DNA from 2 places in the Paenibacillus sp. TAB_01 genome. Region 1 is predicted to be linked to the other one. Evidence: riboswitches for the same ligand, from Rfam matches in the RefSeq annotation. Region 1 holds a riboswitch; the other holds the start of a gene.
What was found. Region 1 has a riboswitch for cyclic di-AMP ahead of ACHHV8_RS15725 (hypothetical protein). Riboswitches for the same ligand answer to the same signal wherever they lie in the genome.
Positions count from the first base shown of each region.

Region 1 (3,280 bases):
GAACAAGTGTGCGAACGCGCCTTCTCCAAAGGCCTTATTATGGAAACCTCAGGTACCGACAGCGAGGTGGCCAAAATTATGCCGCCTCTGACGATTGATCGAGCCGGCCTTCAAAAGGGCCTTGACATATTGGAGCAATGCTTGAAGGAAATAGCGTCCGAGCTGGGAGCGGGCTTGAATTCACGATAAAGGAGGCAGCATACGATGATTGTCAGACATGTAAACGATTTACTAAACACCGAGTATGACGTAGACACTGAAACCTGGGCAAGCACAAGACTGCTGGTGAAGGATGACGGAGTTGGCTTCTCGCTGCATGACACGACGATCAAAGCGGGAACAGAGACGGAAATCTGGTATAAGCACCATGTGGAGGCTGTGTACTGCATTGAAGGCGAAGGGGAAATTGAGGTGCTCGCCACCGGCACTGTTTATCCGATTCAGCCCGGAACGCTGTACGTGTTGGACGGGCACGAGAAGCATCTGTTGCGGGGAAAAAGTCAAATGCGGATGATCTGCGTATTTAATCCTCCCACCACAGGGCGGGAAGTGCATGATGCCGAAGGCACGTATCCATTAGGCTAAACCAAACCATGGGGAGAGGGGAATGCAGCATATGGCGCAAAAGGAGCAAATTACATTGAACAGGTCAGGGGCAGCGGATGCCTATCCTTCCAGAATCTATCCGGAGCCTAAGCTGATCGCGAGGGAAGATCCGGTTGTGTACAATCATTCGATCCATCAGTCCGTTATTGATGAACGTCAGCTGAGTTTTTACGAGGAGAACGGTTATCTGTTCCTGGAATCATTCTTCGATGAGAAGCAGGTTCAGTTCTGGAAGCAGGAACTGGCGCGCCTGTGGCGGCAAAGTCAGGCACCTTCAGAAGCCGGAGGTGATTCGAGAGCCGGGAGGCGATGAGATCCGCTCTATCTTCGCGGTCCATCGGGATGATGAGGTATTTAAGCAGATGGCGGCGCATCCGAGCCTCCAGGCCATCGTCGGACAAATTCTCGGCAGCGAGACTTACATTCATCAATCGAGAATCAATTTCAAGCAAGGCTTTACCGGCAAAGAATTTTATTGGCACTCGGATTTTGAAACCTGGCATGTGGAGGACGGAATGCCACGCATGCGGGCGCTCAGCTGCTCAATCGCTCTGGAGGATAATCATGCGAACAACGGCCCGCTGATGGTCGTACCCGGTTCTCACCGCATGTTTGTTTCCTGCGTCGGTGAAACGCCGGATGAGAATTACAAGTCGTCGCTGCGCCGTCAGGAATATGGGGTACCGGACCAGGAAAGCCTCAAATATTTGGTGCGGCACGGAGGCATTACAGCTCCTGTAGGTAAAGCCGGCTCTGTCCTTCTGTTTGACTGCAACCTGATGCACGGCTCCAACAGCAACATTACACCGGACCCGCGCAGCAATGTGTTCATCGTGTACAATAGTGTCCATAATAAACTGATCTCGCCTTACTCGGGCAAAAAGCCGAGGCCTGAATTTATCGCCTCGCGCCCTTAAACACCGGATGACAGCAGGACCCCTGATGATGGCGGTCCTGCTTCTCGGCGTCGCAGTTGAAGACCAAGAAGCCTATGAAATCGATCGCTGAATCCTGCCGGAAGCTGCAGGAGCGGGGGAACCATAACAACGGATGCGGCAAGCATCCTTGGTGGGGTGAATCCCGGCACGAGCCGGGTAGGGCGATTCTCGCGTCCGAATCCGACAGCTAACCTCGTAAGCGTACATTTGGAGAGGGGCAGGGCAGGCGGCAGAGACTGCATCTTTATGATGCTGACAGGCTATCGCGTGTGCTAAACCTGCGACCTCAAAGAGGAGGAGAAGCCGCATTGAGCTGTTTGAACGTTAAACCGCAAATTGACACGGCGGAATATATTTTAGTATCCGCACCGAATCGGGCAGGGAAGGAATTCATCCATTTACTGAGGGAACGCGGCCATCGCTATTATGCGATGACAAATAACAATTACGGCAGAAAACGGCTGGAGGCCATGGGGGTCGACAAGATTCTGATGGTCGATACGGAAGACGAAAGCACGTGGACGCCGCCGGGCATACGGATCGGCAAAGTCTATTTATTTGAACTCAGCTTTAACCTATGCTGCCGTTACATACAGATTTGCAGAAGCTGGAATCCCCAGTCTATCCATGTCATCACTAAGCGGGACATCTCCAGAGTAACCTACAGAGGACTTGGAGCAGATCAGCTTACTTATATAAATAATAATGAAGTTTCCTTTCTGCTGCCCTGACGATAGCAACCTAAAGAAGCCGCTTATCCAGCGGCTTCTTTAGGTTCTACATATTCCCCGATTATTCCGTGCAAAATATGGATATTACACAGGAGAAGAGGCTTTCCTATTGACAAGTATCGGGCTGCTTTGCGTTACTCTAATCACGCTGCTGCTTCTGGCCTTTCTCGATATGAGGGTCTATCACGAGGTTTTCGGCTCTGCATTGAAGCGGCTAGGTTTTGGCGTCAATAACAATATGGAAAATTATTTGTTTGTCGCAGGGGCTTTCCTTGCAGCGCTTATAAAGGATTTCCGCGGCAGGAAATCTGTACGGCAGCGTACGAAGACGGGGGCGACCGGCAAGAGGACAAAGCTATGACCGGCAAGCTTACCTCGATGCAGAGCTACACGCTGATGCTTATTTGTTTATTAGGCACCGCCATTATTTTCGGGACACCGAAATTGGTACCGGATGTATGGCTGGTTGAGCTTATTTCGCTGCTTCCTGCCATCCTCTTATTCCTGTTGTACACGGCTTTATTCTCGCTTCAAAGGCGAAATGGCTTTCTGGGTCTGCTTACATCGGCATGGGGGAAGACGCTTGGCCGCACGCTTGCGGTTTGCTATGCCGTTTATTTTCTCTACATTGCCGCTAGAAACGTAAGAGATATGCTGGAGTTAGTCATGACGACCTTGCTGCGTGAAACCCCTCCGCAAATTGTAGTTCTGCTGTTTATTCTGATTATCGCTTACGCAGCAAGCGGCGGCATGAAAACATTGGGACGGCTTTCCGAAGTGATGGTGGCGCTAATCATTCTTTTCTTCATCCTGCTGGGTCTGCTGCTGGCCATGAGCGGATCGCTTGCGCTGGAACGGACGCTTCCTTTTCTGTCCAAGGGCATGCTTCCTTTAATCAAAGAATGCTTTAGCGCCACCTTATGGTTTCCTTATGGCGAAACCATTGTTTTTCTGGTGCTGAGCCCGGGATTAGGCAATCCTGTCCAGTTCAGGAAGCTCGGCTTG
Region 1 covers NZ_JBIFNP010000001.1:3,275,705-3,278,984, reverse strand. Annotated here, with positions in the region: gene ectB (diaminobutyrate--2-oxoglutarate transaminase) at 1-189, shown strand, start outside; gene ACHHV8_RS15740 (ectoine synthase) at 205-585, shown strand; gene ACHHV8_RS36805 (phytanoyl-CoA dioxygenase family protein) at 617-919, shown strand; gene ACHHV8_RS15730 (phytanoyl-CoA dioxygenase family protein) at 894-1,523, shown strand; cyclic di-AMP (ydaO/yuaA leader) riboswitch at 1,599-1,761, shown strand; gene ACHHV8_RS15725 (hypothetical protein) at 1,853-2,275, shown strand; gene ACHHV8_RS15720 (hypothetical protein) at 2,385-2,636, shown strand; gene ACHHV8_RS15715 (GerAB/ArcD/ProY family transporter) at 2,633-3,280, shown strand, end outside.

Region 2 (3,280 bases), 3.0 Mb from region 1:
AGATCAGATGAGCCGCTTCCGGCGGAACCGACTGCTCGTACAGAACACGGCCGTCCTCCGAGTTTTTCACGAGCGAGCCGTTGTACGTGATGAGCGGCACATTCAGCTGAAGCTGGGAAGCCATCTGCTTCGCCGATGCGTACATACGCCCTGTAGCCAGCGTGACGGTAATGCCGTGCGCCAGCGCTTCGGCCAACGCCTGCTTCGTTCCTTCCGTCACTTCTTTGTCATCATTAATAAGCGTATCGTCAATGTCGATCGCCAGCATTTTATACATGATATCCACTCCCGTATTGTGTCTACGGCTCCCATTATACTTGAATGCCGGGTTTTGGGGAAGAACAATGGCGCTCCGCCGATCGTGCGAATTTATTGGCAGCCGTTCCATTATTCCCTCATAAGGAAGGGCAAAATTTGGAACACTAGTTTCAAAGCAGGGGTTCAAAGGAGAGAGCGCGATGATCCGGGTCATAGCGGTAGACCATGATAACAGGCTGATCGATAATGCCACGCTCGGCGATTTGCTCAGTCTGAAGGTGAAGTGGTATTGGGTCGATTTTGACCAGCCGACGGAGGAAGAAGCCAAGCGTCTGGAAACCCATTTCCAGTTTCATCCGCTTGCGATCGAGGACTGCTGTCAGCTGCTGCAGAGGCCGAAGGTGGATCATTACGAGGGCGTGCATTTTTTTGTCCTTCATGCGATGAATGCGCAGACCTTGGCGGCAGAAGAAATCGATCTGTTCTGGGGCACCCATTTTATCGTTACGTTCCATTTTAACCGTTCCCGTGAAATTGATGAGGCTTGGTCGAGAGTGGAGACGCAGCCCAGCCTTCGCGAGAGAGGGCATGTGTACTGCGCCTACCTTGTCATGGACAAGCTGGTCGATGAATATTTTCCAAGCGTTTACCAGATTGAGGACCAGCTGAACGAAATTGAAACGAAAGGCAAAGAAGAGCCCATTCATATTCTAATGAATGAAATCTTCGAAATCCGGGCGAAGCTGCTGAAGCTCCGGAGAACGATCGTGCCGATGCGCGATCTGCTGTACCGTGTCATCAATTCGGACCGGATGGACGGCCTTAAGGATCAGCTGGTTTATTTTACGGATATTTACGATCACCTGCTCAAGCTGTCGGAAATTAACGACTCCAACCGCGAGGTGACGGCGGATATGAGGGACAGCTATATTTCCCTGAACTCGAACCGGATGAACACCATTATGAAAACGTTGACCGTTATAACGACCATATTCATGCCGCTGACCTTTATCGCCGGCATATACGGCATGAATTTCGACCATATGCCGGAGCTGCGATGGCAGTGGGGATACTTTGCCGCACTTCTGATGATGTTCGCGATCGGGTTCGGCATGTATACCTGGTTCCGCCGCAAGGGCTGGTTCGATTAAGTCTAGAAAGAAAAATACGACTGGGCTTGTTCGATCAAACAAGCCCTCTCCAGCGCAAGGTGCTTCATCCGCATGGAAGGCGCCTGGGCCTCCGAGTACCGGAGCTGCAGCGCTAAATCGAGCAAAGCGGTCTCGGCCAGCTCGCAGCGTTCCCGCCCCCAATCGTCACGGCACGTACGAGCCTGCTGAAGTGCTTCGGGAAGGGAGCGGCCTTTCAGCTTCATAAATACGGAATGACCAATGTACCAGGTCGATTCTTTTGTCCCCGGCGGGTAAACTATATTCTCCCCAGCCATTGCTCCCGCCGCCGGAAATTTTAAATAAGCCCCAAATCCGGCTCCCGGTCATCCCCGATACTTCTTCATTTAATAAGCGGCCTTCAAATTGATATATTTCCATCGAGCCGATTTTGCAGTTTAGGAGCAGGTCGATCGGTTGACTATACGTTTCGGTCAGCTTCATCATCAGTGGCTGCACTCCTCATCAAATGAGTTTTTTCATTGGAGACAAGCAAAAAAAGCCCGGGGAGCAGAGAAACTCTACTCGCGGGCTTCTACGGATGTGGCGGACGATGCCGTAACGAAGCACGGTAAAGGTGTTCTCTCTCAATCGCTTACGAGGTTAGCTGTCGGATTCGGGCTTGAGAGTGCCCTACCTGCGGAGGCTCGTATGGAAGCTCCGGCAGGATTCACCCCTGAAGCTGTCTTCAATGAAGATGGCTTCGGTTGGGTCCCCCGTTTCCCTTAGCGGGAACAAAGCGTTTTGCAGCAAATATGAAGTTGTTGATGTGAATCCTACACCGTTACGCAATGTCTGTAAACTTCAATAGGGAGCGAAATTCGCATGATTTTCGCTGTATATCTAAATGAAAACGAAATCAAGTGAGGGTTTCATTTCCTTACGGCATGATTTCTAGAGAAAGCTTGTTTTCTTGCCATATCTTCGTATTCAAGAGCGATAAGGAGTAAGATAGAGAAAAAACGAGATCTGAATTCATTTCAATCGATTAAATGCCTGTTTTCACTCTAAATGAAGCGCGGGTTTTATTTACAGTTTTATTCGGCCGGCGTAAGATACAACTCATGATTCAAACAAAGTTTCCAATTCTGATCGCTTAATTTCCTGTTCGCCAGGAAAACGGGGGACCCAACAAAGCCAATGTCTTCACGGTGTGAGAGCCGTTGATTTCATGGCTTGGGGTGAATCCTGACGATGGGCCTTTCGGCGCATCTGCAGGTAGGGCGACTCTCACCGCCCGAATCCGACAGCTAACCTCGTCAGCGTTGATAGAGCAGGCCCCGAAGGAATGAACCGGTTCATTCCTTCGGGCGGGCTGCTAAGGAGAGAGGATGATGAAGCTTGTGATCGGATAAATTCGACCACAGGGCTTAGGCCTCTGTGGTTTTTCTTATGTTAATTTTTGCAGTTTTTCGCTGAGTCCTTGAATGGAAAAGGAACGGGGGAACCAACGGATGCCGATTCGATCAGCCGGTTTATCGGTCTGTACTATCGTGCGCCATGGGGTGAATCCTGAGCATGCGGCGTTTGGCCGTATCCGCAGGTAGGGCGACTCTCACGCCCGAATCCGACAGCTAACCTCGTAAGCGTATCGGGAGAGGCAACGATTGTCGCGGCAGGGCATGGTTTCTATAACTGTGCCTGAAGAAGCCCGCGGGAAGAGTTCTTCTCTTTCCGCAGGCTTCTTTTTTGCTGCCCGGGGAAGTACGGCGTGGCCATCATCGGCTTTTCGGAGCCGTTTGGCAGGCATCGTTTTCGGAGAAATCGGCTGCCTTCTCTTTTGTCAAGGAGGAGGAGAATATCGTGGAGGATTCGCAGGAGCTGACTCTAGTATCTGCACCAAATCCAACGGG
Region 2 covers NZ_JBIFNP010000001.1:280,895-284,174, forward strand. Annotated here, with positions in the region: gene ACHHV8_RS01360 (Cof-type HAD-IIB family hydrolase) at 1-277, opposite strand, end outside; gene corA (magnesium/cobalt transporter CorA) at 459-1,409, shown strand; gene ACHHV8_RS01370 (hypothetical protein) at 1,412-1,705, opposite strand; cyclic di-AMP (ydaO/yuaA leader) riboswitch at 2,005-2,179, opposite strand; cyclic di-AMP (ydaO/yuaA leader) riboswitch at 2,511-2,706, shown strand; cyclic di-AMP (ydaO/yuaA leader) riboswitch at 2,831-3,032, shown strand; gene ACHHV8_RS01375 (hypothetical protein) at 3,231-3,280, shown strand, end outside.
Region 2: another riboswitch for cyclic di-AMP. It lies ahead of ACHHV8_RS01370 (hypothetical protein); the one in region 1 lies ahead of ACHHV8_RS15725 (hypothetical protein).